Regions from separate parts of the Arthrobacter sp. NPDC058288 genome, predicted to be linked through region 4. Evidence: riboswitches for the same ligand, from Rfam matches in the RefSeq annotation. Region 4 holds a riboswitch; each other region holds the start of a gene.
What was found. A riboswitch is a leader RNA that binds a small molecule or an ion and turns the genes downstream of it on or off. The one in region 4 is predicted to bind thiamine pyrophosphate.
Positions count from the first base shown of each region.

Region 1 (7,465 bases), 410 kb from region 4:
CTCAGGAGGACCAGACGTACAGCCCGGTGCGGGCGTTCGGATCCACGCTGCCGGCCATGCGTGCGAGCTGCTGGACATAGCCGCGGGCTTCTTCTGAACCAAAAGGCATGTCCTCCTCAGCCGCCCACCTGGCCGCCACATCCTCCAGGACATCGCCCTCGCCTTCGGTCTCGTAGCTGAGGAGTTCGGCGAGCGCCCGGACCATGGCGGCCGGCACGCCCAGCAGCGAATCACTCGCCACGTCCACCATGGCGAGTTCGTAGTCGGCTCCTGACGCGTGGACCGCCGCTCCAGCGAGGTCGCCCAGCTGCTCTATCTCAAAGTCGCTGATGTCGGGAATCCGAAGCGCGTCCGGAGCAGCGGCACCGCCGCCGTCGAGTGCCGCCGCGCGCTTGAGTGCCTCATCGTGGGTGGAAACAAAGATTTCGGTGAAACCCATGGAAATCATCCTCATTCCGTCGACGGTGTGATGGTCCGGGCGGGGGCTTCGCAGCCGCCCCCGGACCTCCGGTTTTAGCCTAACCCAGAAGGACGCGCAGGCCTGCGACGCCTCAGCGGACAGCGACCCGGATCCGGTTGCGCCACGGATCTTCAAACCGCAGCTCGGCTCCGGTGTGGTGCGACCCCACGCCGGCAACCCGCAAACGGTCGGCAAGCGCGCCGACGTCGTCCGTTCCCGGCACTTCGATCAGGACTTCGCCCAGGCCCAGGGTGTCCTTACGGGGACCTGCGCCACGGCTGTTCCAGACGTTCATCGCCATGTGGTGGTGGTAGCCGCCGGCGGAGACGAAAAGGGCCTGCCCGTGCCATCCGGCGGTTTTCTCGAAACCGAGGGTGCCCACGTAGAAGTCGTGCGCCGACTGGACATCACCCACTTGCAGGTGGACGTGCCCGACGCCGGCCGCGGCCTCGCGCTGCCCGCTTACCGCCTCCTCGCTCAGGAATTCCTGCAGGAAGCGCTGCGGCGGGAGGGCGAGGCTGTCCATGACCACATTAGTCCCCTCCCAGGACCAGTCGGTGCGGGGACGGTCCCAGTACAGCTCGATGCCGTTGCCCTCGGGGTCGCTGAAGTAGAAAGCCTCGCTGACGAGATGGTCGGCGCTCCCGGTGAACAGCCGCGGTTCATACCGGGCGGCGGAGGCCACCGTGGCCGCGAGCGACGGCCGGTCCTCGAAGAGGAGTGCCGTGTGGAACAGCCCGGCCTCGCCGCGGGCCGGGAGATTGAGGCCCGGAGCCGGCGCCAGGTGGACCAAGGGTGTGCCCCGGCGGCCAAGGTACACGCCGCCGTCCTCCTCAGCCACGGCCTCCAGCCCGAGCGCCCGCTGGTAGTAGTCCGTCATGAGCTTCATGTCGCCCACTTTGAGCATCACCGCGCCCATGGCGAGATCGGCGGGCAGCAGGTCCTTGCTGCTGGATTCTGTGGTCATGGCAACTCCAAACTCCCGAAACGTGGCCGCCGGCGACCGACGACGCTTACATAGAGTAAATTACTTGAAGCTTCAATTTATTCCTTGTGGAGCTGCCGACCGCGAAGAATGATGTGCGTGAGGTCCCGCAGTGTTGCCGGGTCGAGCCTGGGGTCCCGTTCGCACAGTACAACGTCGGCGCTGGCACCTTCGGCGATGCCGTCCGCCCCCAGCCACCCACGCGCGGCCCAGGAAGCCGCGTCCAGGGCTGAAGCCGCCGGCAGGCCGGCTGCATGGAGTGCCTGGATCTCGTCCACTATCCGGCCGTGGCCGATGACGCTGCCCGCGTCTGTCCCGGCGTAGATCGGGACGCCGGCTTCGAAGGCCTCGAGGATGCGCTCGTTCCGTCGCTCCCAGAGCGCCCGCATGTGCGCCGCGTACACGGGAAACTTCGCTTCCGCGCGGCTCGCGATGTCCGGGAATGTCGCAATGTTGATCAGCGTGGGAACGATGGGAACGCGCTGCTCCACGAAACGCGGCACGTGCCGCGGCAGCAGGCCGGTTCCGTGTTCGATGCAGTCGATGCCGGCGTCGAGCATGTCATCCAGGGTGTCCTCCGCGAAACAGTGGGCGGTCACCCTGGCACCTTCGTCGTGGGCGGCGCGGACAGCGTCCCGCACCACTGCGGCGGGGAACGACGGCGAAAGATCGCCGGCGTCGCGGTCGATCCAGTCCCCGACGAGCTTGACCCAGCCGTCACCCGCCATCGCCTGCTTGCGGACGGCCTCCACCAGCCCATCCGGCTCAACTTCGACGGCGAATCCCCGAAGGTAGCGGCGGGTCCTGGCGATGTGGCGGCCGGCCCGGATGATGCGTGGAAGCTCCGGTCGCTGCTGGAGCCAGCGCGTGTCGTGGACGGCGCCGGCGTCGCGGACAAGCAGCGTGCCGGCGTTCCGGTCTGTAACGGCCTGTTCCCCAGCCACGGAATCCGGAACGTCCCCCTCCGGTCCGAGTCCGATGTGGCAATGCGCATCCACCAGGCCCGGCAGCACCCAGCCGTTCAACACCAGGTCAGGCGGAGCGGCCGGCCGTGTGAACGTCAGCCTGCCGTCCACAGACCAGAGGCCCCGCCGCTCCTGGTCCGGGGCGGTGAGCACGGTCCCGCTGAATTCGATGACGCCACGCATGCTTCAAGCCTAAACCGCCCTTCCACCCTCCCTGTTGTGACCGGCATGTGACGTGGACCCTCCCCGCCCCTGTGGTAGCTTCGTCTACGACCACACGGGTGCCCCTGCAAGGGCTGAGATCGGGCTGACGCGGCCTGCGACCGTTGAACCTGTCCGGGTAATGCCGGCGAAGGAAGTGAGTATTCCGTGAATACACAAGAAACACAGCTGATCCCTGCCCAAAATGAAACGCAGTCCCTGAAGTCCCACTCGCTGGGATTCATTTCGGACGAGGCCTCCGGGATCCGGGTACCTGTGACCGAAATTGCCCTTGAGGCCTCACCGGGCGGGGCGGCCAACCCGCCGTTCCGCGTATACCGGACCGCCGGTCCAGGCAGCGATCCCGTGGTGGGGCTGGAACCGTTCAGGACCCGGTGGATCGAATCGCGGGCCGACACCGAGCCCTACAGCGGCCGGGAACGGAACCTGCTGGACGACGGCAAGTCGGCAGTGCGCCGCGGCGCTGCGTCCGCGGAGTGGAAGGGCGCGCAGCCCGTGCCCCGCCGCGCCGTCGAAGGCAAGACTGTCACGCAGATGCACTACGCCCGGCAGGGCGTGGTGACGCCGGAGATGCAATTCGTTGCACTCCGCGAAAACTGCGATGTGGAGCTGGTCCGCAGCGAAGTGGCTGCCGGCCGCGCCATCATCCCCAACAACATCAACCACCCGGAATCCGAACCGATGATCATCGGCAAGGCATTCCTCGTGAAGATCAACGCCAATATCGGCAACTCGGCCGTCACGAGCTCCATCGCGGAGGAGGTCGACAAGCTGCAGTGGGCCACATTGTGGGGCGCCGACACTGTGATGGACCTGTCCACTGGCGATGACATCCACACCACGCGTGAGTGGATCATCCGCAACTCCCCCGTGCCGATCGGTACCGTTCCCATCTACCAGGCCCTGGAGAAGGTCAACGGCGAGGCCAACAAACTGACGTGGGAAATTTTCCGCGACACCGTGATCGAGCAGTGCGAACAAGGCGTGGACTACATGACCATCCACGCCGGGGTGCTGCTGCGGTATGTGCCGCTGACGGCCAACCGGGTGACGGGCATCGTCTCCAGGGGCGGCTCCATCATGGCCGGCTGGTGCCTTGCCCACCACCAGGAAAACTTCCTCTACACGCACTTCGACGAGCTCTGCGAAATTTTTGCCAAATACGACGTCGCGTTCTCGCTGGGCGACGGCCTGCGGCCCGGCGCAACAGCGGACGCGAACGACGCCGCCCAGTTCGCCGAGCTCGACACCCTGGCCGAACTGACGCAGCGTGCCTGGGAGTTCGACGTGCAGGTGATGGTGGAAGGGCCCGGCCACGTGCCGTTCCACCTGGTCCGCGAAAACGTGGAACGCCAGCAGGAACTCTGCAAGGGAGCACCGTTCTACACGCTGGGGCCGCTGGTCACGGACATAGCCCCGGGCTACGACCACATCACCTCCGCCATCGGCGCCACGGAAATCGCCCGGTACGGCACAGCCATGCTCTGCTACGTCACGCCCAAGGAACACTTGGGGCTGCCAAACAAGGACGATGTCAAAACCGGAGTGATCACCTACAAGATTGCCGCCCATGCCGCCGACCTGGCCAAGGGCCACCCCGGCGCGCACGAACGCGACGACGCCCTGTCCAAGGCCCGGTTCGAGTTCCGCTGGCGGGACCAGTTTGCCCTGTCGCTGGACCCGGTCACCGCCGAGTCCTTCCACGACGAGACGCTTCCCGCGGAACCGGCCAAGACTGCGCACTTCTGCTCCATGTGCGGGCCCAAGTTCTGCTCCATGCGCATCAGCCAGGACATCAGGGACGAGTACGGTTCAGCCGAAGCACAGGCGGCACTCGCCGAGATGGCGGCCGGCATGCGTGAAAAGAGCAACGAATTCCTGGCGGCCGGCGGCAAGGTCTACCTCCCCGAGCCGCAGGTTCCAGCCCCCGGGCGACCGGCCCGGCTCAGTGCAGCGACGGGCGACGGTGCCGCTACGACGCCTGTGAGTGCTGACGCCTGCTGACTTCTCCGATGAATGACCGGATGACCCGGTCTCCCTCCACCGAATCCTGAGGCCGGTGTCCGCCCGCGGCAACGCGGTGCTGGGCACCGGTTTCGCGCAGGTAACCGGCAATCTCCTCGTAGAGCGGTTCCCATCCGCCGGTCAGGACGAGCGTGGGCACACCCGGCACGATCTGCAGCGGCGCCTCCCACGGAGGCGCCTGCAACCGTAGCCTGCGGGCGGCGTTAAGTGCTTCCGGCGTGGCCGGGCCATCACTGTGCACGGAAAATGCCCGCCGGACAAACTCCCGCTGGAAGTCGTCGTCGCCGAGCTGGTGCCGCACGTCGAATAGCGGCTGCATCAGTGCGCGGTGGGCAGCAGTAGCGGGAAGTTCGGCGGTCAGTGACAGGCAGGCGGGTTCCACCAGAGTGAGGGAATGCACCAGGTCCGGTCGTTCCACGGCCGCCATCATCGCCGCAATGGCGCCCTGGGCATGGGCCACCACATGTCCGCCGGCGGTGCCCCGGCCATCGTCCGCCAAGGCACCGAGCACAATCCCGGCGTCCGCCTGGAAGTCCGATTCGAGCGGCTCCGCAGCGGCGTCGAAGCCGTGGCGGCGCAGGAACAGTGCGTCATAGGCCAGGGCCATGCCGTGTTGCTTGGGCCACGCGGCAGACCCGAAGGCCCCCGAACCGTGGACGAACACTACGCGCTGCTTAAACATGCCCCAACCCTATGGCAATGGCCGGACAATTCGGCCGGTCGACATTGATCCTGCCGGCAGGCATGTTGCCCGTGCGGAAAACCGCACCGCCAGTAACTACTTGCTCCCGCCGAGGAACTTGTCGAAGCCCTTGGGCAGGTTGAGCTGTGACGGATCGAAATCCGCTCCCTGCTGACCGAACGCGGCCCCGGTCGGAAGTGACTTGCCGGCGCTAGCGCGCCTGGCCTCGGCATCCCGGAGTTCCTGGGCTGCCTTGGCCGGGTTTCCCGACTTGGCCTTCTTCTTCGGCGCGTTCCTGGCGCCCTTGCGGGCTCCTGCGCCGCCGCCCATGCCCGGCATTCCGGGCATGCCCGGCATTCCGCCGCCCGCAGCCATCTTCTTCATCATCTTCTGCGCCTGGGCGAACCGCTCCAGCAGGCCGTTGACGTCCGAGACGTGCATGCCCGAACCCTTGGCGATGCGTGCGCGGCGCGAGCCGTTAATGATCTTGGGGGCAACGCGCTCGTGCGGCGTCATGGAGCGAACGATCGCTTCCACCCGGTCGATTTCACGTTCGTCGAACTGCTCCAGCTGCTGGCGGATGTTCTGCGCGCCCGGCATCATCATGAGCATCTTCTTCATGGATCCCATGTTGCGGATCTGCTGCATCTGCGCGAGGAAGTCGTCCAGGGTGAAGTCTTCCTGGTCGGCGAACTTCTTCGCCATCCGGGCGGCTTCGTCTTTGTCCCAGGACTTTTCTGCCTGTTCGATCAGGGTGAGGACGTCACCCATGTCCAGGATGCGGGACGCCATGCGGTCCGGGTGGAACAACTCAAAATCGTCGACGCCTTCGCCGGTGGAGGCAAACATGACGGGCTTGCCGGTGACCGACGCGACGGACAGGGCGGCACCGCCGCGGGCGTCGCCGTCGAGCTTGGAAAGCACGATACCCGTGAAGTTGACTCCTTCATCGAAGGCAAGCGCCGTGTTGACGGCGTCCTGTCCGATCATCGAGTCGATGACGAAGAGCACTTCGTTGGGGACGATCGCCCGGCGGATCTGGCGCGCCTGCTCCATCATTTCGGCATCCACACCGAGCCGGCCGGCGGTGTCCACAATAACGACATCGTGAAGCTTCTGACGCGCTTCCTCGACGCCGGCGCGGGCAACTGCCACGGGGTCGCCGGCCGGGTGTTCCAGCTCCATGGAGGTGGCACCCGGGTGCGGGGCGAAGACGGGAACCCCGGCGCGCTGGCCCACAACCTGTAGCTGGTTGACAGCATTGGGCCGCTGGAGGTCGCAGGCCACGAGCATGGGGCTGTGGCCCTGGGACTTCAGCCATTTGGACAGCTTGCCGGCGAGGGTGGTCTTGCCGGCACCCTGGAGGCCCGCCAGCATGATGATGGTGGGGCCGGTCTTGGCCAGGCGGATACGCCGGGTCTCGCCGCCCAGGATTTCGACGAGTTCCTCATTGACGATCTTGACGATCTGCTGGCTGGGGTTCAGCGCACCGGACACCTCGGCACCCAGGGCCCGCTCGCGCACCCGGCCCGTGAACTCGCGGACCACGGGCACGGCAACGTCAGCGTCCAGGAGGGCCCGCCGGATCTCGCGGACCGTGGCGTCAACGTCCGCCTCGGTGAGGCGGCCCTTGCCGCGAAGATTCTTGAAGGTTGCTGTCAACCGGTCAGAGAGTGAATTGAACACGCGCCGTGCACTTCTTTCAGTGGATCTACAGCTGGCGGCCGGTGCGGCGCGCCAGAGTCGTGACTGTTATTGGCCTGGACCAACTGCCTCGACAACGGGACTCGACTATCTAGGGTACCAAGACAGCCCTTCAAGATGGCATGCTGGCAGGATGGCCGCCCAAACCACTGTAAAAACACTGCTCATCCTCGGCGCGTCCGGGGACCTCACCGGCCGGCTCCTGCTGCCCGGACTGGCCCGCCTGGCTGCCAGGGGACGCGCTGGCGGCCTTACGCTCGTGGGAGCCGGCTCGGATCCCTGGACCCAGGAACAATGGCTGGAACGCGTCGAGACGGCCTTTGCCGACTCGAACTCCCAGGCGGACGTGGCCGGCAAACGCGAACTCAAGCGGCTCGCGGGAACAACCGTGTACCACCAGCTTGACGTGACTGCGGGCGGGG
Region 1 covers NZ_JBHVYH010000001.1:1,153,363-1,160,827, reverse strand. The annotation lists gene ACFVWT_RS05515 (hypothetical protein) at 2-439, opposite strand; gene ACFVWT_RS05510 (VOC family protein) at 552-1,427, opposite strand; gene ACFVWT_RS05505 (amidohydrolase family protein) at 1,505-2,593, opposite strand; TPP riboswitch at 2,678-2,785, shown strand; gene thiC (phosphomethylpyrimidine synthase ThiC) at 2,780-4,636, shown strand; gene ACFVWT_RS05495 (alpha/beta hydrolase) at 4,605-5,339, opposite strand; gene ffh (signal recognition particle protein) at 5,436-7,025, opposite strand; gene ACFVWT_RS05485 (glucose-6-phosphate dehydrogenase) at 7,177-7,465, shown strand, end outside.
Region 1: another riboswitch for thiamine pyrophosphate. It lies ahead of thiC (phosphomethylpyrimidine synthase ThiC); the one in region 4 lies ahead of thiO (glycine oxidase ThiO).

Region 2 (7,465 bases), on a different contig from region 4:
AGGACACGGACCCCCGCGACTACAACGACCCCCTCCCGCAGGCACTGATCCTGACATCGATCGTGATCTCGTTCGCGGTGACGGCTTTCATGCTGGGCATCATCTACCGGACCTGGGTGCTGGCGCGCCGCGATGAGATCCAGGACGACGTCGAGGACATCCGCGTTGCCGAAACCCCCAGTTTCGACGCGGAGGACGATTCCGAGATCCCGGTGGAAACCTCGGAATTCCCGCTGACCATGATCGGTTCGGACGGCAAAGGCATCAGTGATTCGGACCTGTCCGCCGGTAGCGGCTCCGGCGACGTTCCAGGCCACGGCACTTCAGGCCGACGCCCGGAAGGCGGCGTGGCCACCGTGAAAGCCGGCGACCGCAAGATCAAAGCCAAGGACGCCGCTGCGGAAGAGCAGCCCGGCTCCCAAAACGTGACTCCCGGCCCGGAAGGAGGCGTGAAGTGAACATCGCAAGCTTTGCCCCGCTCGCCGTCGTACTTCCCATCCTCGGTGCCGCCCTGACGTTCGTGCTGATCCGGCACTCCCGGGCCCAGCGGGCCGTCAGCATCACGCTGCTCTCGCTGACACTCCTGCTCGAATGCGTGCTGCTGGCTTCCGTCTGGGACGGCGGAACCGCGGCCGTCAACATCGGCGGCTGGCTGCCGCCGTGGGGCATCGTGATGGTGGTGGACCAGTTCTCGTCCCTGATGCTGGTGGTCTCCTCCACGGTCAGCCTCGCGGTGCTGGTGTACGCCACCGGCCAGGGCATGGCCGACGGCGACCAGGACGCGCCGCTGTCGATCTTCCACCCGACCTACCTGATCCTGGTGGCCGGCGTGTCCAACGCCTTCCTGTCGGGTGATCTCTTCAACCTCTACGTGGGGTTCGAGATCCTGCTGACGGCAAGCTACGTGCTGATGACCCTCGGCGGAACCGGCCCCCGCATCCGTGCCGGCGTGACCTACGTGGTGGTCTCCGTGGTGTCCTCCGTCCTGTTCCTGATCGCCATCGCCATGATCTACGGCGCCACCGGAACCATCAACATGGCGGATCTTGCCGTCAAGCTCGCGGACCTGGACCCCGGAACGCGGATGCTGCTGCACGTGATGCTGCTGGTGGCCTTCGGCATCAAGGCGGCTGTCTTCCCGCTGTCCTTCTGGCTGCCTGACTCCTACCCCACGGCACCAGCCCCCGTCACTGCGGTGTTCGCCGGCTTGCTGACCAAGGTGGGCGTCTATGCCATGGTGCGCACCGAGACGCTCCTCTTTCCGGGGGACTCGCTGAACACGCCGCTGATGGTGGCGGCCTTACTGACCATGGTGGTGGGAATCCTCGGTGCGCTGGCCCAGAGCGACATCAAGCGTCTGCTCTCGTTCACCCTGGTGAGCCACATCGGCTACATGGTGTTCGGGCTGGCGATGTCCTCGGTGGCCGGACTTGGCGCTGCGGTGTTCTACGTGGCCCACCACATCACCATCCAGACCAGCCTCTTCCTGGTCACCGGCCTGATCGAACGCCGCGGCGGAAGCTCGTCGATCGACCGCGTCGCCGGCCTGGCCAAACTGTCCCCGATCCTGGCCCTGCTGTTCTTCATCCCCGCCATGAACCTGGCCGGCATCCCGCCGTTCTCGGGTTTCCTGGGCAAGCTCGGGCTGCTGCAGGCCGGTGTGCAGCTTGGCACCCCGCTGGCCTACGCCCTGGTGATCGGCGGCGTTGTGACCAGCCTGCTGACGCTCCTGGCGGTCGCCCGTGTCTGGAACCGCGCGTTCTGGCGCAAGCCCGAGGACGCAGAGAACCCGGACCCTGTGCTGCTGGCGGCTCCTGAGGACTCCGACACGGGCGACCGCGCGGGCAAGCGCAACGTCACGCTGCTGCCGCGGACCATGGTGGGATCAACCCTGGGCCTTGTTGCCTTCGGCGTGGCACTCACCGTCTTTGCCGGGCCGCTCTTCCGGGTGGCGGACCAGTCGGCCGTGGAAATGCTGGACCGGTCCGCGTACATCCAGGCCGTGCTGGGCGAAAACGCCCCCGTGCCCCCGATCGCGCAGCCTGAGCCTGGACAGCCTGGGGTCCCACAGCAGGAGGGGAAGAAATGAACCGGCGACGGATCTCGATCCGGCAGGAACTGCCCCTGCTGGTCTGGCTGGTGTTCGTCTGGGCCGCGCTCTGGCAGGACTTCAGCCCCGGTAACCTGCTGTTCGGTGCGCTGATCGCCGTTGTGGTGGCACGGCTTTTCTACCTGCCCCCGGTGGAGCTGGGCGGCCGCTTCAGCATTGTGCGGGCAGTCCCGTTCGCAATCGTGTTCCTGGGCAAAGTGGTGGCCGCCAGCTTCCAGGTGCTGTACTTGGCGCTGGCCCGCGGGCCCAAGGTGACCAACGCCGTCGTCGCCGTCAAGCTGCGCAGCCACTCGGACCTCATGGTGACCGCCACCGGCCACGTCATCTCGCTGATTCCGGGCTCGCTGGTGGTGGAAGTGGACCGCTCCACGTCCACCCTCTATATCCACGGACTCAATGTGCGGAGCGGAGAGGACATTGTGAACCTGCGCAAAGAGGTCCGGGATGCCGAGGCGGCACTCATCAGGATTATGGGCACCCGCGAGGAACTGGCCGCACTGAAACAGGAGGTGGGCGCATGATGGACGTCGTCCTGACCGTAACGGCCGTGATCCTGTCCCTGGCGGCAGCCGGGGCGATTGTCCGGATCGCCATCGGCCCGTCCCTGCTGGACCGGGTGCTGGCCTCTGACGTGCTGCTGGCCATCATCGGTGCCACGCTCTGCATTGACATGGCCGTCAACGGGCACCTGAACAACCTGATGCTGCTCGTGGCGCTGTCCATCATCGGGTTCATTGGATCCGTGACCGTGGCGCGCTTCGTGGCCGACCGGCGGGAGCAGCCCCATGAATCCTGAACCCTCCGCCGTGGACACAGTCATTGATGCAGTGTCGGCCGTCTTTATGGTGGTGGGCGCCCTGATGTCCCTCGGTGCGGCCATCGGCCTGTTGCGCTTCCCCGACCTGATGAGCAGGATGCACGCCGCCACGAAGCCCCAGGTGCTGGGACTCTTCCTGCTGCTGGCCTCGGTGGGCCTGCAGCTGCGGACCTGGTGGGTGTGGCCCGTGTTGTTCGTGGCGTGGATCTTCCAGGTGCTCACCGTTCCGGTGTCCGCCCACATGGTGGGCCGGGCAGGCTACCGCACCAAGCACCTGCACAAGGAACTGCTCACCACGGATGAACTGGAGGCCGTGGTGCTGAAGGCAGCCGACAAGAAGGCCGCCGCGAGGCAGGAATCAGAAAAGCGCGCCGCCGACGAGGACGACGACGGCGCAGCCTAAGTGGCGGCCCGCAAGTTCCGGGGCGCCACCCCTGGTGGAGTTTTTGTCCAGATATCGCGACTTGGAGGTCAATTACCTCCCGTTATCTGGACAAAAACTCTCCCGGGTGGGACTAAACGATGTCCTGGCTCTTGGCGAAGCGGGTGATGGCACGCTGGGTGCCCCGGTTGGCCAGGACCTGGATGATGGCGCTGACAGCCGCCGAGATCAGTGCGAAGGTCAGGGCGCTGCGCAGGGTGGTGGGGACGTCGTCCTTGTCGCCCTTCGGGGGCTTGCGGCCGGTGATCTTTTCCCAGACGACGTCAACGGCCTTGGTGCCGGCAAATCCGGCAAGCAGGCTCACTCCGGTTCCTAGCAGCTTGATGAAGAAACTCACTCCAGTACCCCTTACAGGTGGGAAACGACGGAAACAGGGCTTCCCCTAGCCTAACCGCATCACCCCGCCCGGATCACCGCGCATTGTGACACCCGCACCGGGATTTCGCGGGTCCGCGGGTGTAAACTGATCCACGCCCACAAAGGGCGAATTGATACGACAGGGGAGCGTCGCCGTCGGGCATCACTGGAATATTCCAGGGAACCGGAGGCGGGCGCTGAGAGTGCGGACAGCCGCAGACCCTCGAACCTGATCCGGTTAGTACCGGCGCAAGGGAGTCGAGTTCTCAGAGTGTCCGGCAGCAGGCGGCGGAAGCCGTGGACGGTCCGGGGAACACTCTCCCCTCCTGTACCTCAGGAGGAAGAAAATGACTGGAATGACGGCCAAGCAGACGCTTGGCAACAGCAAGTACAACTGGCGTGTGGTGGACATCGTGGTTGCCGCGTTGATCGCCGTAGCCGGTGGTGTCATCTTCTGGGCCTGGTCCCAGGGGGCCGCCGCAGTTTCGCCGCCCATGAACGCCGTCTACCCGCCGCTGACCGGCCTTATCGCAGGCGGCTGGATGATTCCCGCCGTCCTGGGCATGCTGATCATCCGCAAGCCCGGAGCGGCCCTGTTCTGCGAAACAGTGGCCGCCACCGGTGAGCTGATCATGGGGTCGCAGTATGGTGCCTCCGTGCTGTTCTCCGGCTTCGTGCAGGGGCTCGGTGCGGAGATCATCTTCGCGGTGTTCGTTTACAGGAAGTTCAACCTGCCCGTTTCGCTGCTGGCCGGTGCCGCCGCAGGCCTCTTCTGCGGCCTGAACGATTCGTTCGCCCCGTGGGGTTGGAACATCGCCTACGCCGCCGGCGACAAGCTGGCCTACATCATCTTTACGGCCATCTCGGGCGCCATCATCGCCGGAGGCCTGTCCTGGCTCGCCACCCGCGGCCTGGCCCGGACCGGCGTGCTGAGCTCCTTCGCCTCCCGCAAGGCAGCGACGGAGCCCGTCTTCTCCTGATGAACGCACACTGCTCATGACGTCTTCCGACACCGTCCGCCCGGCAGCGGTTACGGCGCGCGGCTGGGGCTGGCGGCATGCCGGCCGGCCCCTCCCTGCCGTCCAGGGCCTGGACCTGGACATCCAGCCGGGCGAACGCGTGCTGCTGCTGGGTCCTTCCGGAGCGGGCAAATCCACGCTGCTGCACGCACTCGCCGGGGTGCTCGGGGACAGCGACTCCGGAGCCCGCCACGACGGAACGCCAGATGCCGACGACTCCGACGAGACCGGCACCCTGCTGATCGACGGCGCCCCGCCGCGTTTGCAGCGCGGGCGCGCCGGCCTGATGCAGCAGGACCCCGAGACGCAGGTGGTCCTTTCCCGCGTAGGGGACGACGTCGCCTTCGGCGCAGAGAACCTCGCCGTCCCGCGCGCGGACATCTGGACGCGCGTCGGAGCGGCGCTCGACGACGTCGGACTGGCCCACCTGCCGCTGGACCACCCGACGTCGGCCCTGTCCGGCGGCCAAAAGCAGCGCCTCGCGCTTGCCGGCATCCTCGCCATGCGCCCGGGACTGCTGCTCCTCGACGAGCCCACTGCCAACCTGGACCCTGCGGGCGTCCTGGAAGTCCGCGACGCCGTGGGCCGGTGCCTGGACAAGACCGGGGCAACACTGGTGGTGGTGGAACACCGCGTGGGCGTTTGGAAAGACCTTGTGGACCGGATCGTGGTGCTGCAGCCAGGATCCGCCACGGACAACGCGGTGCTCTTGGACGGCCCCCCGGACCAGGTCCTGGCGCAGGCGCGGGACATGCTCGTTGCCGCAGGCGTCTGGGTGCCGGGATACGTTCCCGCCACCCGGGCGCGAACCGGTGCAGCCCTGGAGCCGGACGGCGTGGGAGCGCCGGGTGCCTCCGGGACCTCCGGCGCCAACGGAGATCCGGGGGCCGGGAACCTCTTGCTGGCCGCGGAGAACCTCGCAGTCTCCCGCGAACGCCCCCGCCGGCGGCGCTTCAAGGCCGTCCCGCCGGTCCCGGTGCAGTCCGGCATTACCGCGCAGGTCCGGGCGGGCCAGGCATTGACCATCACGGGGCCCAACGGTTCCGGAAAGTCCACGTTTGCCCTGACCCTCGCAGGGCTGCTCCAGCCGGTGGCGGGGACGGTTTCCGCCACGCTTGACCTCAGCGAAGGCGCCGGCATTGACCCGTACAAGTGGAAGGCGGAGCAGCTGATCTCCCGGATCGGAACCGTGTTCCAGGAGCCGGAGCACCAGTTCGTCACCGGCCGGGTGCTGGATGAGCTGATGTTCGGCCCGCGGCACCTGGGCCACGGCGAGGACCGCGTGGACGAACTCCTGGAGCGCCTCCGGTTGACCAAGCTGGTGGACGCGAACCCCTACACGCTTTCCGGCGGGGAGAAGCGCCGGCTGTCCGTCGCCACCGTACTGGCCGCACATCCCCGCGTGCTGATCCTCGACGAGCCCACATTCGGCCAGGACGCCAACACCTGGGCCGAGCTCGCATCCTTCCTGTCCGAACTCCTCGACGCCGGCACCGCCGTGGTGTCGGTGACCCACGACCAGGAGTTCAGCGATGTCCTGGGCGGCACCGAGCTGAAACTGGGCGCGCCAGAACCCGGCCGGTCCGGACTGCGCAACCCGGAGGTGGCTGCACCATGAGGGAAGCGCTGACCCTCCAGGCCAACCACGCCCTGCTGACCCGGGCCAATCCGCTGGCCAAGTTCGCCGTCGTCATGCTGATGACCGTGGTGTTGGCGCTGTCCATCGACTGGGTGTCCGCCTCCGTTGCGCTGGCCTTCGAGCTGCTGCTCTTTCCGCTGGCCGGACTGACCGTCGCGTTGCTCTGGCAGCGTGGCTGGCCGCTGATCCTGGCGGCCGCACTGGGCGGTTGGAGCACCTCGATCCTGTCGCCGGACGCCGGAAGGATACTGCTCGACGTCGGCATCTGGTCCATCAGTGAAGGGTCACTGGAGCTCGGGCTGGGATTCCTGCTGCGGGGACTGGCGATCGCCCTTCCCGCGGTGCTGCTGATGAGCTGCACGGACCCCACGGACTTGGCCGACGCCCTGGCCCAGAAAGCGAAGCTGCCGCACCGCTTTGTGCTGGGCACGCTGGCCGCCATGCGGCTCGTGGGGCTGATGGCCGAGGAATGGCAGACAATCGGCATGGCCCGGCGCGCCCGCGGCGTGGGTTCGCACGGGAGCCCGGTGCAGCGCCTCCGGGCGACGCTGGGGCAGAGCTTCGGACTCCTGGTCCAGGCCGTGCGCCGGGCTTCACGGCTGGCCGTCACTATGGAGGCTCGGGGGTTTGGCGGTGCGCAGCGGACCTGGGCGCGTGAGTCCACGTACAGCACGCTGGACATCTGGGTGGTTCTCGGCGGTGTGCTGATCGCCACCGTGGCGGTCTGTGCGGCCGTTGCGGCGGGAACGTGGAACATGGTGTTCCTCGGGCAGCAATAGCGGCCGGCTATCACACCGCATATCGCATGAGGTGAATATTCTGTGAGCTAGGTAGCGCTTTGCGGCGTTTCGCGCCCCCGAATAGCTCATGCGTGATATTTTTCTTGTATGACTCAAGAGACTGCTGAACACGTTGGCCTGCTGCTCCGCGATGCCCGCGGCGAAAAGGGCTGGACCCAGGGGCAGCTGGCGGCCGAGCTGGGCACCAGCCAAAGCGCCATCGCCCGGATGGAACAGGGCAAGCAGAACCTCAGCCTCAAAATGATCCAGCGGCTCGAGGCCATTGTTGGCCGCAGCATCGT
Region 2 covers NZ_JBHVYH010000003.1:295,720-303,184, reverse strand. The annotation lists gene ACFVWT_RS12415 (Na(+)/H(+) antiporter subunit C) at 1-458, shown strand, start outside; gene ACFVWT_RS12410 (Na+/H+ antiporter subunit D) at 455-2,089, shown strand; gene ACFVWT_RS12405 (Na+/H+ antiporter subunit E) at 2,086-2,631, shown strand; gene ACFVWT_RS12400 (monovalent cation/H+ antiporter complex subunit F) at 2,628-2,906, shown strand; gene mnhG (monovalent cation/H(+) antiporter subunit G) at 2,896-3,330, shown strand; gene ACFVWT_RS12390 (DUF4235 domain-containing protein) at 3,443-3,706, opposite strand; TPP riboswitch at 3,858-4,000, shown strand; gene ACFVWT_RS12385 (ECF transporter S component) at 4,074-4,706, shown strand; gene ACFVWT_RS12380 (ABC transporter ATP-binding protein) at 4,723-6,363, shown strand; gene ACFVWT_RS12375 (energy-coupling factor transporter transmembrane component T family protein) at 6,360-7,163, shown strand; gene ACFVWT_RS12370 (UDP-N-acetylglucosamine 1-carboxyvinyltransferase) at 7,272-7,465, shown strand, end outside.
Region 2: another riboswitch for thiamine pyrophosphate. It lies ahead of ACFVWT_RS12385 (ECF transporter S component); the one in region 4 lies ahead of thiO (glycine oxidase ThiO).

Region 3 (7,465 bases), 510 kb from region 4:
CGGCTTCGTTGACCGCGCGGGGGCGCAGCACGGGCGCGTGCACCTTCGGCGGCGTGGCGGCCACGGCGTCGCGGGCGGCCTTGACGATCTCTGCCATGGCGAAGCCAAGCTGGCGTAGGCCCTCATGGCTCGTGGCTGAGATCTCAAACACCCGGTAGCCGCGGGACTCAAGCTCGGGCCGGACGAACTCCGCCATGTCCTTGCCGTCCGGCAGGTCGACTTTGTTCAGGGCAACCAGCCGGGGCCGGTGGTTCAGCGGGACGACCTCGCCGTCGGTGCCGGCGTAGCTCATGTCGACCGCGTATTTTTCGAGTTCGGCTTCGATGATTGCGAGGTCGGAGAGCGGATCGCGGTCAGCTTCGAGCGTACCGCAGTCCAAAACGTGCACCAAAGCTGCGCAGCGTTCCACGTGCCGCAGGAAGTGGTGGCCCAGGCCTTTGCCTTCGCTGGCCCCTTCGATGAGGCCGGGGACGTCTGCGATGGTGAAGCGCACGTCGCCGGCCTGGACAACTCCCAGGTTGGGGATCAGCGTAGTGAAGGGGTAATCGGCGATCTTGGGGCGTGCCGCAGACATGGCGGCGATGAGGCTGGACTTGCCCGCGGACGGGAATCCCACGAGGGCGATGTCCGCAATGGACTTCAGTTCCAGGACGATGTCGCTGGACTCCCCTTCGATGCCCAGCAGGGCGAAGCCGGGGGCGCGGCGTTTCTGCGAGGAAAGCGCGGCGTTGCCCAGTCCACCCGGTCCGCCTGCGGCCGCGACGAACTCGGTGCCTTCGCCGACGAGGTCGGCCAGGACGCGGCCGTCCTTGGTCTTAACGACGGTGCCTTCCGGGACGGGAAGGATCAGCGTTTCGCCGTTTTTGCCGCCGCGCCAGTCGCCCATGCCGGGTCCGCCGTTGGTGGCGTGGCGGTGGGGGGCGTGATGGTAGTCCAGCAACGTGGTGGTCTGCGGGTCGACGCGCAGGATGACGTCCCCGCCGTCACCGCCGTTGCCGCCGTCGGGACCACCCAGGGGCTTGAACTTCTCGCGGTGGACGGAGACACAGCCGTGACCGCCGGTACCGCCGGATACGTGCAGTACTACCCGGTCTACAAAGCTCGCCACGTGAATCTCCTCTATTGCTTAACCTGACCGTCTTGGACGCCCAAATTGATTGTAATGCGGTTAAAAGAACAGTGGAGCGGGCCATCATGGCCCGCTCCACCGGTTTGGATCTTGTTGTTACTCTGCAGCTGCAGCAGCAACGATGTTCACGACTCGACGTCCGCGGCGGGTACCGAATTCAACGGCGCCGGGGGTCAGTGCGAACAGGGTGTCGTCGCCGCCGCGGCCAACGCCGGCACCCGGGTGGAAGTGGGTGCCACGCTGGCGGACGATGATCTCGCCTGCGGAAACTACCTGGCCGCCGAAGCGCTTGACGCCGAGGTACTGGGCGTTGGAGTCACGACCGTTGCGAGTGGAGCTCGCGCCTTTTTTATGTGCCATTTGAAATGCCTGCCTTAAAAATTCTGGGGAATCTGCTGAAAACCTGAAAAGTAACGGAAGGTTACTTGATACCGGTGATCTTGACCTTGGTCAGTTCCTGACGGTGACCCTGGCGCTTCTTGTACCCGGTCTTGTTCTTGAACTTCTGGATGACGATCTTCGGACCACGAAGGTCCTGAAGGATCTCAGCCGTAACCGTTACCTTGGCCAGGTCCGCAGCAGCAGACGTGACTTTGTCACCGTCCACCAGGAGCAGTGCGGGCAACTCAATGGTGCTGCCGGCTCCACCGGGGACGCGGTTCAGGGTAACGAAGTCTCCAACGGAAACCTTCTCTTGGCGGCCGCCTGCGCGGACAATCGCGTACACCACTGGGGAACTCACTTCTCTCGACGTTTATTACTAGATTTGCGTGCGGAACCCGGGGCCAATTGTTTGGCCTGGTTCACGCTGTGCCTCAACGCCGGTGGATTCCCCGGGGGAACCCATGAGTTATCCAAGGAACAATGCCATTTGGAATTCCAAACGGACCGTTCTGAGGTTATAACCCAAGTGTTGGCGTAAGCACCGAAGATCTAGAATACGCTAATTTTGCCTTCGGCCGCAAATGAGGCTGGCTCCGGCGGTAGTACGTGATAGGCGCCACTCTGCGTGAAACAGACTGTTGCCGCAACGACTTCCGGAAACCGTGCCCCACTATCGTACCGGCTTCGGATCGCTTTGCGGTGCAGCATGCAGCCGCGGCGCGTCGAAGAATTCCACCTCGTACCGGCACGACTGCCGGAAGGCCAGGCGCATGGCCCGACGTTCCGCTGCGGACGCGGCACGGGCGGCGTCGTCGGCGATGCGCACCGCCTGCCTCGTGGCGGCGGCGAACTCCTCATCGGCGTAGGTGCGGAGCCAGTCCGCGTAGGCGTGGCCGGACGGCGCTCCCGCGGCGAGGAACTCCCCGTGCAGGGTGGCACCCACCTCGGCATACAGCCAGAAGCACGGGAGCACCGCGGCCACGAGCACCCCGTAGCTGCCCGAAACTGAAGAGGCCAGCAGGTGGTCCCCGTAGGACTTAGTGACCGGACCCAGCCCTCCGTCCACGTTCCGCGTGCTGAGCCAGGTCCGGTGCAGTTCGGACTCGACTTCAAGGCACTGCTGCGCCGACCGTGCCCAGAACAGCTGCTCCGCCTCGGTGGGGGCAATCGCGGCAGCACGGGAAAGCACCCGGGAATATCCGTTGAGGTAGATGGCGTCCTGGGCCAGGTAATACGCAAAGTGCTGCTCGGTGAGGGAGCCGTCGGCCAGGCCCCGGATGAAGTCCAGCCCGTATATGGCGTCCAGGTCCGGTCCGGCGTCCTGCCTCAGCGCCGCAGCGAACTCGCCTTCGGCCGGCGCCCCGTGGCCCTTGGGGGCCAGATGGTGGAAATGGTGCACCGGGCCGTTGCCTGTTCCCACATCCAGGGCGCCGGCCTCCCGGAGCGCCCCCTGCAACCATGGCTTCACCGTCCGCAAGGACGCCTCCCAGTCCCCCAGCCTCGCCTGCGCGGTGGCCATTGCCGAAGACAGGGAGCAGCCGGTGCCGTGGCTGTTCCTGGTGTCAATCCGTTCGCCGGGGACAACCACAACGTCCTGGGCGAGCAGCCCAGCAGTGTTGACAAGCGCGTCAGGGCACTCCCCGCCGTCGAGGTGTCCGCCCTTGACGAGCACAGTGGTGCCGGCCTGGGCGGCCAGCCGCTTTCCCTGGGCGAGCGCCGCCTCCCAGTCGCCCGCGAGCGGTTCGTTGAGGAGCATCGCCAGTTCCGCCAGGTTGGGCGTGACGAGGTCGGCAAGTGGCAGGAGCTCGCGGAGTGCCGCCTCGGCTGCCTCCTGCAGGAGCCTGTCCCCGCTGGTGGCGACCATCACGGGGTCGAGAACCACGACGGCGGGACGGGCCTTCTCCAGCCAGCCGCGGACCGCGGCAATCACCGCCGAGTCGCCCAGCATGCCGATCTTAACGGCGTCAATGGTGATGTCATCGCTGATGGCCTCAAGCTGGGCCGTCAGGAATTCAGCCGGGGGAACGTGCACGGCCCGAACGCCCCGGGTGTTCTGCGCCGTCAGTGCGGTGATGACAGCCATGCCGTATCCGCCGTTTGCGGCAATGCTCTTGAGGTCCGCCTGGATCCCCGCCCCGCCGGACGGATCGGAACCGGCGATGGCCAGGACCCGGGGCGTGCTGCGCAGGACGGCACCGCCCGGTGATTCGTGGGCGGCTTCGGAGGCGGGGCTGGGCAGGAATGATGAGGCCAAGGAGACATCCCTTCGCCGGTGCTAACCGGACAGGTTCAACGGGTGTGGATCTCAGCCGGCCCTGTGCGCGGCACCCCGTGTCAGTCCCCTAGCCTAGCTGTTTCCCCGCAACGAACTCGCGGGTGCGGCCCGAAACCGGCGCATTGCTACGCCAGTCCGGGCCGCACCCGCGATGTCAGCGTGTGGGATCAGAGAGCTGTGGGATCAGAGCTCGGAGGCCGGTACTCCCACACCGAGGATGATCGGCTCGTTGACCGGCGCCTTGGCGGGCACGTCCTTCTTCGCCGGTTCGGGCGCCTTTGCTTCGTGCGTGTGCCCTGACGCGGCCACCGGAGCAGTTTCGTGGTGTTCCACGGACGTCTCGTTGGCTGCGCCCTGGGCACGGCTGGCACTCCGGTGACGGCGGGGACGGCGCGCGCGGCCCTGTCCCGCAGTGTGGTCGGTGTAGTCGGCTTCAGCAGCGGGTGCTGCCGGCGCCTGGGCCGACGGAACACGGGCGGGTGCCTGCTGTTCGGCCGGGGCCAGCTCTTGTTCAGTCGCTGACGCCGGAGCCTCAGCGGCAGCCGGTTCACCCAGGTGCGCGAAAGCCTCAGCGAGCCGGTCCAGAGTCAGGGCCGCTCCGGACGAAGGTGCTTCGCCGGCATGCTCAACAAACGGCAGTGCCACCTTTTCGCCGCCGAACGTCAGGACGGCTGCGGGCCGTCCTGCGGCTGCTGCTTCAGTTTCCGACACCTTGGCCGGCCGTGCCGTGGCGGGCTGGGTGGTGGACGGCTGGGCCGCCCCTCCCCCGGCCGGCGCTCCGGTTTGCCCGGAGGGAGCCTGGGCGGCCAGTGCGTGGCCTACTGCTTGTGCGGCACTTGCCTGTGCGGCCGCAGGGGCTGCATGGCCTGTCTCGGCATCGTGCAGGTGGGCAGCATGCGCTGCCGCTGCGATGTTGGCCAACGCCACGCGTGTCGCTTCAGCCTTGGCATGGCGCTCGGCGTCAGTGGGCTCGTGGTGCACCGGAGCCGGCGTCAGCGGGGCAGTCTCTGAAGACGGCTGGCCGCCCTTGCCGCGGCGGCGGCTCTTACGCTCCGTCCGGGGAGGCTGCTGGGCTTCCGTCCGCGGCACGTGGTGCTCGGCGGCCACAACGTTGGCGCGGCGGTGTTCCACGGGCTCGTCGTGGGTGACAATGCCGCGGCCGGCGCAGGCCTCGCACTGCTCGCCGAAGACTTCCAGGAGCCCGGTACCCATGCGCTTGCGGGTCATCTGCACGAGGCCCAGCGAGGTCACTTCAGCAACCTGGTGCTTGGTCCGGTCGCGTCCAAGGCACTCCACCATGCGGCGCAGCACGAGGTCGCGGTTGGATTCGAGCACCATGTCGATGAAGTCGATGACAATAATGCCGCCGATATCGCGCAGCCGCAGCTGCCGGACGACTTCCTCGGCCGCTTCCAGGTTGTTCTTGGTGACGGTTTCCTCGAGGTTGCCGCCGCTGCCGGTGAACTTGCCGGTGTTGACGTCCACCACGGTCATGGCTTCGGTGCGGTCGATCACGAGGGAGCCGCCGGAGGGAAGGAAGACCTTGCGGTCCAGGGCCTTGTGGATCTGCTCATCGATCCGCCAGGCCGAGAAGATATCCGTGTCCTTGGTCCACTTCTCGAGCCGGCCCACCAGGTCCGGAGCCACGTACGTTACGTACGCCTCGATGGTGTCCCATGCTTCCTCGCCGGAGACGATCAGCTTGGAGAAGTCCTCGTTAAAGACGTCCCGGACAACCTTGATGGTGAGGTCCGGTTCGCCGTAGAGGAGCTCCGGAGCAAGGATCTTCGTGGAGGTGGCCTGGCTTTCGATGCCTTCCCACTGGGCACGCAGGCGGTTGATGTCGTGCGTCAACTCTTCCTCGGACGCGCCCTCGGCAGCGGTGCGCACGATGACGCCGGCGTCTTCCGGCAGGCGGTCCTTGAGGATCCGCTTCAGGCGGTTGCGCTCGACGTCGGGCAGCTTGCGGGAAATCCCGGTCATGGAGCCGCCGGGAACGTACACGAGGTAGCGGCCGGGCAGCGAGATCTGGCTGGTCAGGCGGGCACCCTTGTGGCCGACCGGGTCCTTGGTGACCTGCACCAGCACGGAGTCGCCGGACTTCAGCGCGTTCTCGATCCGGCGCTGCTTGCCCTCGAGGTTGACGGCGTCCCAGTTGACTTCACCGGCGTAGAGGACGGCGTTGCGTCCGCGTCCGATGTCCACGAAAGCGGCTTCCATGGAGGGCAGCACGTTCTGGACCTTGCCCAGGTAGACGTTGCCGATCAAAGAGTCCTGCTGCGTCTTGGAGACGAAGTGCTCAGCCAGGACGCCGTCCTCCAGGACACCGATCTGGATTCTGTCGTCGCGCTGGCGGACGATCATCTGGCGGTCCACCGACTCCCGGCGGGCCAGGAACTCGGCCTCGGTGATGACGGTACGGCGGCGGCCTGTGTCGCGGGATTCGCGGCGGCGCTGCTTCTTGGCCTCAAGCCGGGTTGATCCCTTGACTGACGTGACGCGGTTGTTGACCGGCGCCTCGCTGATGGCCCGGGGTGCACGGACCCGGGTCACCGTGTTGGGCGGGTCATCGTCTCCCCCGCCCGTCAGTTCAAGGTCCTGGTCACCGCGGCGGCGGCGGCGACGACGGCGGGAGGTAACGCCGTCGTCCGCGGTCCGGGTGGACTCCTCATCAGATTCTTCGTCGCCGGCGGCGCCTTCGGCGGATTCGGTCTCACCGGCAGTGTCCCGGTCAGTCACTCGGCTGCGGCCACGGCGTCCGCGGCTGCGGCGGCGGCGCGAGCCACCCGCGTCTACATCTTCGGTGTCCTCTTCCGTGTCTTCCTCGTCGTTTTCCTTAGCCACGGCAGGTGCGGCTGCGGGACGGACCACGGTGCTCAGGTCCGGTGCCTGGAAAATCATGGATGTCACTGACCCGGGTTCCAGGAAGAGCGCGCCGACGGGGCTGGCGGCCTCGGCTGCGGCGGGCTCCTCAGGCTCAGCAGTCACGGAAGCGGCGGCTTGCTGTCCCGCGGCTTGCTGTCCTTCAGGTTCCGGGACTTCAGTTCCCTGGCCTGCGGCGGCCACTGCTTCTGCTTCGGCTGCCGGCCCGGAAATAGCCGAGGCACCCGGGGCGTCCATATCCTCGGCCACGGCAGGCTCGGCGACCAAGGAGGCTTCGGCGGCTTTGGCGGGGGCCTTGGCGCGCGAGGTGCGCCGACGGACGGGCTTTTCGGCGACTTCTGCTGCCTCCGCTACGGGTGCAGTGGCAGCCTGCCCTGCCTCAACGGGTTCAGTGGCGTCATCGGCGAAGACCGGGAGCGGCTCGGCGGGCTCCACCTTCTTGCGTGAACGGCTGCGGCGCACCGGGGGCTTTCCCTCCGCGGCGGCGTCGGCTGCGGGAGCCTCCGCGGGAGCTGCCTCCGCTTCGCCGGCTTCTGCGGTGTCTACAGCTTCCGCCTTCGGGGCGGCCTTGCGCCTGGTGCGTACTGCCCTCTTGGGCGGTTGGGGCGCTGCAGCCTCTTCGCCGGCAGCGGCTTCTTCATTAACGGCTAGAACCTGGTCATTATCCATATGTGGCGACACTCCTGCCCCTGACGCACCGCCACATCCGGCACCCATTGGGGCACATATTGTCAAAACCCGCAGGCGTTGACAGAAGTCAATTGGATACCCTCAGGTTCGCACCGGCAGTGGGG
Region 3 covers NZ_JBHVYH010000001.1:1,253,624-1,261,088, reverse strand. The annotation lists gene obgE (GTPase ObgE) at 1-1,108, opposite strand, end outside; gene rpmA (50S ribosomal protein L27) at 1,226-1,489, opposite strand; gene rplU (50S ribosomal protein L21) at 1,551-1,859, opposite strand; gene ACFVWT_RS06010 (bifunctional hydroxymethylpyrimidine kinase/phosphomethylpyrimidine kinase) at 2,184-3,752, opposite strand; TPP riboswitch at 3,758-3,855, opposite strand; gene ACFVWT_RS06005 (Rne/Rng family ribonuclease) at 3,972-7,340, opposite strand.
Region 3: another riboswitch for thiamine pyrophosphate. It lies ahead of ACFVWT_RS06010 (bifunctional hydroxymethylpyrimidine kinase/phosphomethylpyrimidine kinase); the one in region 4 lies ahead of thiO (glycine oxidase ThiO).

Region 4 (7,465 bases):
GCCCGTCCGGGGCGTAGAACGTCTGCCCCCGGCGGCGCGTCTCGGCGTCGAGCGCTCCTCCCGGCGCCACGAAGGACGGCACGTCGGCGATGGCGTAGAAAACCTTGTACCCGTCGCCTGACCGCTCGATGAAGAGGGCTTGATCCAGGTCAGTGGAAGAAGGAGGATCGATGGTCACAAAGCCCACGTCGGTGAGGTCAAGATCAGGCATCTTGTGCTCCGCAATGGCCGCCAGCGCATCCCGCAGGACATCATCGGGGAAGGGCCCGGGCAGCTCCAACTCCGTGCGCAGCGCGTTCAGCGCTTCGGCCAGGCGGTTGGTCTGTTCGTGGACACTTGGAGTCAGATGATGATGTGACACGAAAGTCAGATTAGCTCTATTTGCGCCATTAGTCTTGGACGATGAGCTCATCCCCGGCCGACACCGCTCGCCACAACCGCTTCATCGCAGACCTGTTCGGAATGATGGCCTATGGCGAGCTCTCAGCCTTCGAGAGATTCGCCGCTGACGCGCGGTATTCGCCCACCCTCCACGACCGGGCCGTGCTCGGCAGGATTGCCGTGGTGGAGTTCCGGCACTACGAGTTGGTGAGCGCCCGCCTGGAGGCCATGGGGATCGACGCCGAGGATGCCATGCTGCCGTTCCAGGCAGCCGTGGACTATTTCCATTCGCGGACGCGCCCGGCCGACTGGTACGAATCACTGATGAAGGCCTACGTGATCGATACCGTATCAGCCGACTTCTACCGGGCCATTTCCCGCTATCTTGACGCCGGAACACGGGACGTCATCGAACAGATCCAGGCTTCCGACGAGACAACGGAAGTTCTCCGCGAACGGCTGAGGAGTGCCCTTGCCGATGATCCCAGGCTTGCTTCCAGGCTTGCACTGTGGGGCAGGCGGCTGCTGGGCGAAGCACTGACCCAGGCGCAGCGGGTGAGCTACGAACATGCTTTCCCGGGAAGCCTGATCGACGGCGGGGACAGCGCCGCCGCGAAAGAGTTGGTCAGCGGGCTGACCGCGGGGCTGGCGGAGAAGCATTCCAGCCGGATGAGGCAGCTCGGCCTGACCGGATAGTCAGGATGCGCCCGCGTCGAGGGCTGCCAGCAGCGAGCTCGCGGCGGCGGCGGGGTCATCGGCCTCCGTGATGGCGCGGACCACCACGATCCGCTGCGCTCCTGCCGCCACCACCTGCTTAACGTTGCCCAGGTCGATGCCGCCGATGGCGAACCACGGCAGGGGCGCTCCGTCAACGCTTGCCCCCCCGGCACCGGCAGCTGTCCTGCGGGTGGCTTCTGCCGCATAGCGGACCAGGTCGAGGCCGACGGCGGCACGGCCCGGCTTCGTAGGAGTGGCCCACACCGGCCCGACACAGAAGTAATCCAGTCCGGCGGGACCGCGGGATGCGCCGATGGCGGCATCGATCTGTGCGGGGCTGTGCGTTGACAGGCCGATCACTGCTTCATTGCCGAGGAACTTCCGGGCCGAGGCCAGGGGGAGGTCCTTCTGTCCGATGTGGAGCACCGGCGCGCCGGAGAGCGAGGCGATGTCCGCGCGGTCGTTGACTGACCAAAGACGGCCGTGGCGGCGGGCCGCGGCCCCCAGAACCTCGAGCACCTCAAGCTCTTCGGCCGCCTCCAGGTTCTTGTCCCGGAGCTGGATGATGTCGACGCCGCCGGCGTAGGCGGCCTCAACGAAGTCGGCGAAATCGCCCCGGGCCGTGCGGGCGTCGGTGCAGAGGTACAGGCGGGCGTCGGTCAGGAGAGCTTGCTCGGTCATGGCATAAGCCTAGTTCCCCTAAACTGGGGGAGTACCGCGGGAGCCCGCCGCAGCTGTCACAAAGCTGCAGGGCTGAGAGGGCGTCAGAGCCGACCGCTTGACCTGATCCGGTTAGTACCGGCGTAGGGAAGGATGACAATGACCCCCCAGCCCCCAGCAGTCCGCCCGCACGCGCGCAGCCGCGACGAGCATGACAGGCGCCTCACCGCCGACGTCGCCGTGATCGGCGGAGGAGTCATCGGGCACGGCATCGCCTGGGAAGCCCGGCAGTCGGGCAGGTCTGTGATGATTATCGACGACGCACCGGGAACGGGCGCGAGCTGGGCCGCCGCCGGCATGTTGGCCCCCGTCAGCGAACTCCACTACCAGGAGGAAGACCTCCTGGAGCTTATGCTCCACTCCTCGGGACTGTGGCCGGCATTCGCAGCCGGCCTGGAATCCGGGCGGCAATCCCGTGAACCCGGCGCCGACGATCCGGGCACGGGCTACCTCACGACGTCGACCCTCGCCGTGGGTGCCGACGCCGCAGACCGCCGGGCGCTCGCCGACCTGCGCGGCGTCCAGCAGGCCAGCGGCCTGACGGTGGAACCGCTGACAGTCAGGGAAGCCCGGGCGCAGGAGCCGTTGCTGAGCCCGGGGATATCCTGCGCCTTCGAGATTCCGGCAGACCATCAGGTGGATCCCCGCAAGCTCCTTGCCGTGATCTCGGATTCCCTGCCCGGCTCCACCGTGCGTGAGCGGGCCGCCGGCCTGCTCTGGGAGGACGGGCGGGTCAGCGGCGTCAGCCTGGCCGGGGGCGGCACGGTGCACGCAGGCGAAACGATCCTTGCCAACGGTCTGGAAGCCGCGTCCCTGGACGGCCTGCCACCCGGGCTTCAGCTTCCGCTCCGCCCCGTGTACGGCGACATCCTGCGCCTGCGTGTCCCCGCCTACCTGCAGCCTCTGGTGACATCCACAGTCCGTGGAATGGTCCACGGAGTTCCCGTTTACATCGTGCCCCGGCAGGACGGCACCGTGGTGATCGGGGCCACGCAGCGTGAAGATGCGCTGTCAGGAGCGGGCACCGCTGCCGCCATGGCCGCGCCTGCAGGATCCTCAACCCCCGCAGGGTCGGCCGTCTCCGCCGGCGGCGTCTACCAGCTGCTCCGCGACGCGCAGGTGCTGGTTCCCGCCGTCGCCGAACTGGAACTGCTCGAAGCCACGGCGAGGGCCCGCCCGGGGACCCCGGACAACGCGCCGCTGCTGGGCCGCGTGGCAGACGCCGGAACCGGCCTGGATATTGCGGGCCTGATCATTGCCACCGGATTCTTCCGGCACGGCGTCCTGCTCACCCCTGCAGCGTCGTCCATCTGCAGGCAACTGATGGACGGCGACACCGATCCACGCTGGGCTCCGTTCCGGCCCGACCGGTTTTCGGGCCTTTCGGCCGGACCGGCAACTCCGGCAACGCCCGTACACACCGTCACAATTGACCCGAACAAGGAAACAGCATGAACATCACACTGAACGGCACGGCACATGCGGTGGCCGACGGCGCGTCCGTCACCACCCTCATCAGCCAGGTCACCGGCAGGAACCTCGCGCCCAACGGGCAGGCTGCCGACGGCCAAAAGCTGGGGGTGGCGGTGGCGCGGAATTCCGAGGTGGTGCCGCGCAGCCAGTGGTTCGTCACGGCACTGGCCGAGGGCGACGACGTCGAACTTGTTACCGCGGTACAGGGAGGTTGAGCATCATGGCAGGAACAACGGTTGCAGGCGCGGCAGGGACCGGGCAGCAGGCGGCAGCGGACCCCTTCATCGTGGACGGCGTCCCGCTGGGATCACGGCTGATCATGGGCACCGGCGGTGCGCCCAGCCTGGACGGACTGGGGGCTGCCCTGATCGCGTCCGGCACGGAGCTGACCACCGTGGCCATGCGCCGCTACTCGCCGGCGGAAACAGGCTCGCTGTTCCAGCTCCTGGTGGACCACAACATCAGGGTCCTGCCCAACACAGCCGGTTGCTTCACCGCGAGGGACGCCGTGATGACGGCGGAACTGGCGCGGGAGGCGCTGGAGACGGACTGGGTGAAGCTTGAAGTGATTGCCGACGAACACACGCTGCTGCCGGACGCCGTGGAGCTGGTGGACGCCACCGAGCAGCTGGTAAACCGCGGGTTCAAAGTGTTCGCCTACACAAATGACGACCCCGTGCTGGCACTTCGACTGGAGAACCTCGGTGCCACCGCAGTCATGCCGCTCGGGTCCCCGATCGGCACCGGCCTGGGCATCCTGAACCCGCACAACATCGAACTCATCGTTTCCCGGGCCTCCGTCCCCGTGGTGCTGGATGCGGGCATCGGCACGGCGTCGGACGCGGCGCTCGCCATGGAACTGGGTTGCGACGCGGTGCTGCTGGCGACAGCGGTGACGCGGGCACAGAACCCGGCGATGATGGGGCAGGCCTTCAAACACGCAGTCATCGCCGGTAGGCTGGCGAAAGCGGCAGGACGGATCCCGCGCCGCGAGCACGCTCTTGCCTCGTCGGCAATGGAAGGCCGGGCGGAGTTCCTGTAGGCGTACCATCCAAGGAGCCAGCGGTGACAGGCACGGAAGACACTCTCAACCAAACCCAGATTGACGCCGCCCTCGCAGAGCTGCCCGACTGGCGGCACCAATCGGGTGGCCTGGTGACCGTCTTCAAGGCTCCGACCGCGGCCGCTGCGCTTGAGCTGATTGCCGCCGTCGGGCGCCTGGCTGAGGAACAAAACCACCACCCGGACCTGGACTGGCGTTACAACAGGGTGTTTATCCGCTTTACGTCCCACGACGCCGGCACGCAGGTGACAGGGCGGGACGTTGCCGCGGCGGCGGCCGTCAGCTCCGCTGCCGCCGCCGTGGCAGCGGTGGCCGTTCCAGCCAAGTACCCGCCCCGCGCCCCCAGCACTTAGAGCCGCAGCGCTTATTTAGAGCCGCAGTGCCGCGGTGAGCTCCTTCGTGTCATACAGGGCACGCTTCCGGCCCAGGTACACCGCGGCGGCGAGAGCCGCCCCGGTGCCCAGGACCATGGGGAGCACCCACGGAATCCACGTCAGGCCCGGCTGGTAACCAAGCCCTGCGGCCATGAAGATGATCCAGCTCAGCATCCCCACGGCAGTCGCCACGCCCGCCGGCATGCCGATGCCGTACTTCGCATGCCGCCTGTCGTTGGCCCAGACAACAAAACCTGCGGCCACGGTCACGAGGGCCACGATTACCAGGGAAAGCATTCAGCGAACTCCTTGCTGCAGGGCGGTTCGGGACGAGGTGAAGCTGTGGCCTAGAGCTGGCCGAAACCGACGCGGCGGGCTTCCTCGGCGCCGATCTCAACGTAACCCAGGACATTGGCGGGAATAATGACCACGCGGCCCTTTTCGTCAGTCAGGCGCAGTTCAGCGCCTTTGCTAATGGATTCCTCGACGAGCTTTGCCACCGAGTCAGCATCCTGAGCCGATTCCAGCACAATTTCGCGGCCAATGTTCTGAATGCCGATCTTTACTTCCACAGCGAGGCCTCCCAGCCAATCAAAGTTCTAAAGGTGTTCTCTATTTGTAGTCTAGGTTTCCTTGGGAAAGCGCGAGATTCCGCGCCAAGCTAAACGATAGATCAGGTCGCTGGCCACATCGATGTCCAGGTTCCCGTCGGTTTCCAGCCAATAGCGTGCGCTGACCTGGGCCATGCCGGCGAGTCCACGGCCCAGCAACTGGGCCTCCAGCATAGGGAGCTTGGTGTCCTCGGCGATGACCCGCGCAATGGCGTCGGCAAAAGTCTTGTTGAATGTTTCAAGCCTGGAACTGACATCGCTGTCATTGATCAGGTCCGATTCAAACACCAGCCGGTGGGCCTGGTCGTCGCTGGCAATAAAGCGGTAGTAGGCACGCATGACCGCCTGGACGCGCTCGTCGTTGTCGTCGGTGGAATTCAGCGCACCCATCATGAGGTCCGTGAGTGCACTGAGGTGGCTGTCCAGCAGGGCGAGGTAGAGCTCGCGTTTGGAAGGGAAGTGCTGATAAAGCACCGGTTTGCTGACATGGGCGGTTTCAGCGATCTCGTCCATGGCGGCGCCGTGGTAGCCGTTGGCCACAAAGACTTCCTGGGCGGCCGCCAGCAACTGGGCGCGTCGTTCGTCACGCGGGAGCCGCGCCGAACGCGCACCGCCGGTCCGCGCTTGTCCCGCGGCTGCCTTCCCGGCCTGTGTCCGATCAACCGGTGCATGATGAACCACTGTTGGCCTTCTTTCCATTGCAGTTACCTACACTTTACGCGCGGGTAATATGACCTTGCGGCATCTTCGGGCATACATTGAAGTATGGCTTCCACGATCACCGCAACTGCTGTCCCTGCAACCCTGGATCCTCTCGTGGAACCGGCGGATGCCCTGACCGCCGAAGAGGTGGAGCGCTACTCCCGCCACCTCATCATTCCGGAGATCGGCACGCCAGGCCAACGCCGGCTCAAGAACGCCAGGGTCCTGGTCATTGGAGCCGGCGGACTGGGCTCGCCGGCACTCCTCTACCTTGCCGCCGCGGGCGTGGGAACCTTGGGAATCATCGACGACGACGCCGTTGACCTGAGCAATCTGCAGCGACAGGTCATCCACGGCGTTGCGGACGTGGGGCGGTCCAAGATCGAGTCAGCACGCGACTCCATTGCCGCGCTCAACCCCTTGGTGGATGTTCAGCTCCATAATGTGCGGCTCGACGCCTCGAATGCACTCGAGTTGTTCGCGGACTACGACCTCATCCTGGACGGCGCGGACAATTTCGCCACGCGCTACCTGGTCAACGACGCCGCAGCCATTCTCGGCAAGCCCTATGTCTGGGGCTCCATCTTTCGCTTCGACGGCCAGGTGAGCGTGTTCTGGGAGAAGCACGGCCCGACCTACCGCGACCTCTACCCGGAAGCACCGCCGGCCGGTTCGGTGCCGTCCTGCGGCGAGGGCGGCGTGTTCGGGATGCTGTGCGCCGCCGTGGGCTCGCTCATGGTGACCGAAGCGGTCAAGCTGATCACCGGCGTCGGACGTTCCCTGCTGGGGCGCGTCGCGCTGTTCGACGCCCTCGGCGGCAGCTGGCGGGAGATCAAAGTGGCACGGGACCCGGCAGCCGAGCGCATCACGGAACTCACAGACTACGAGGCGTTCTGCGGAATAGTTCCGGAGGCAGCCACGGCCACAGAGAACACTGTCACGGCCACGCAGCTGGCCACCATGCTGGCGTCGCGAAAAGCCGGGCTGAAGGACTTCGACCTCGTGGACGTCCGGGAACCGGGTGAGCACGACATCGTAAGGATCGACGGGTCCGTCCTCATCCCGCAGGGCAGGATCCTGGCAGGGGAGGCCTGGGCGGAGCTGCCCCAGGACAAGGACATTGTGTTCCACTGCAAGGCCGGGACGCGCTCGGCAGCCGTTCTGGCTGCGGCCCGCAAGGCGGGCTACCAGCGGGTCAGCCACCTCGACGGCGGCATCCTGGCCTGGGTGCGGGAAGTGGAACCGGGCAAGCCGGTTTACTGAGCAGCACTCTGAGCAGTCGAACCACCGCCCGAGAGGGGACCAGGCATGAACCAGGACAACAACAGGACCCCGCAGCGAAAAATCGGCTCGGGATTCGGCAAGGAGTCGACGGCAGCAGAGGTCCTTGCCGGCATCGGCCTCGGCGGGAAGACGGCCATTGT
Region 4 covers NZ_JBHVYH010000001.1:745,861-753,325, forward strand. The annotation lists gene ACFVWT_RS03490 (RNB domain-containing ribonuclease) at 1-361, opposite strand, end outside; gene ACFVWT_RS03495 (ferritin-like fold-containing protein) at 403-1,077, shown strand; gene thiE (thiamine phosphate synthase) at 1,078-1,779, opposite strand; TPP riboswitch at 1,806-1,925, shown strand; gene thiO (glycine oxidase ThiO) at 1,912-3,273, shown strand; gene thiS (sulfur carrier protein ThiS) at 3,270-3,506, shown strand; gene ACFVWT_RS03515 (thiazole synthase) at 3,512-4,333, shown strand; gene ACFVWT_RS03520 (4a-hydroxytetrahydrobiopterin dehydratase) at 4,357-4,707, shown strand; gene ACFVWT_RS03525 (hypothetical protein) at 4,723-5,025, opposite strand; gene ACFVWT_RS03530 (DUF3107 domain-containing protein) at 5,076-5,300, opposite strand; gene ACFVWT_RS03535 (TetR/AcrR family transcriptional regulator) at 5,352-6,038, opposite strand; gene moeB (molybdopterin-synthase adenylyltransferase MoeB) at 6,105-7,304, shown strand; gene ACFVWT_RS03545 (SDR family NAD(P)-dependent oxidoreductase) at 7,350-7,465, shown strand, end outside.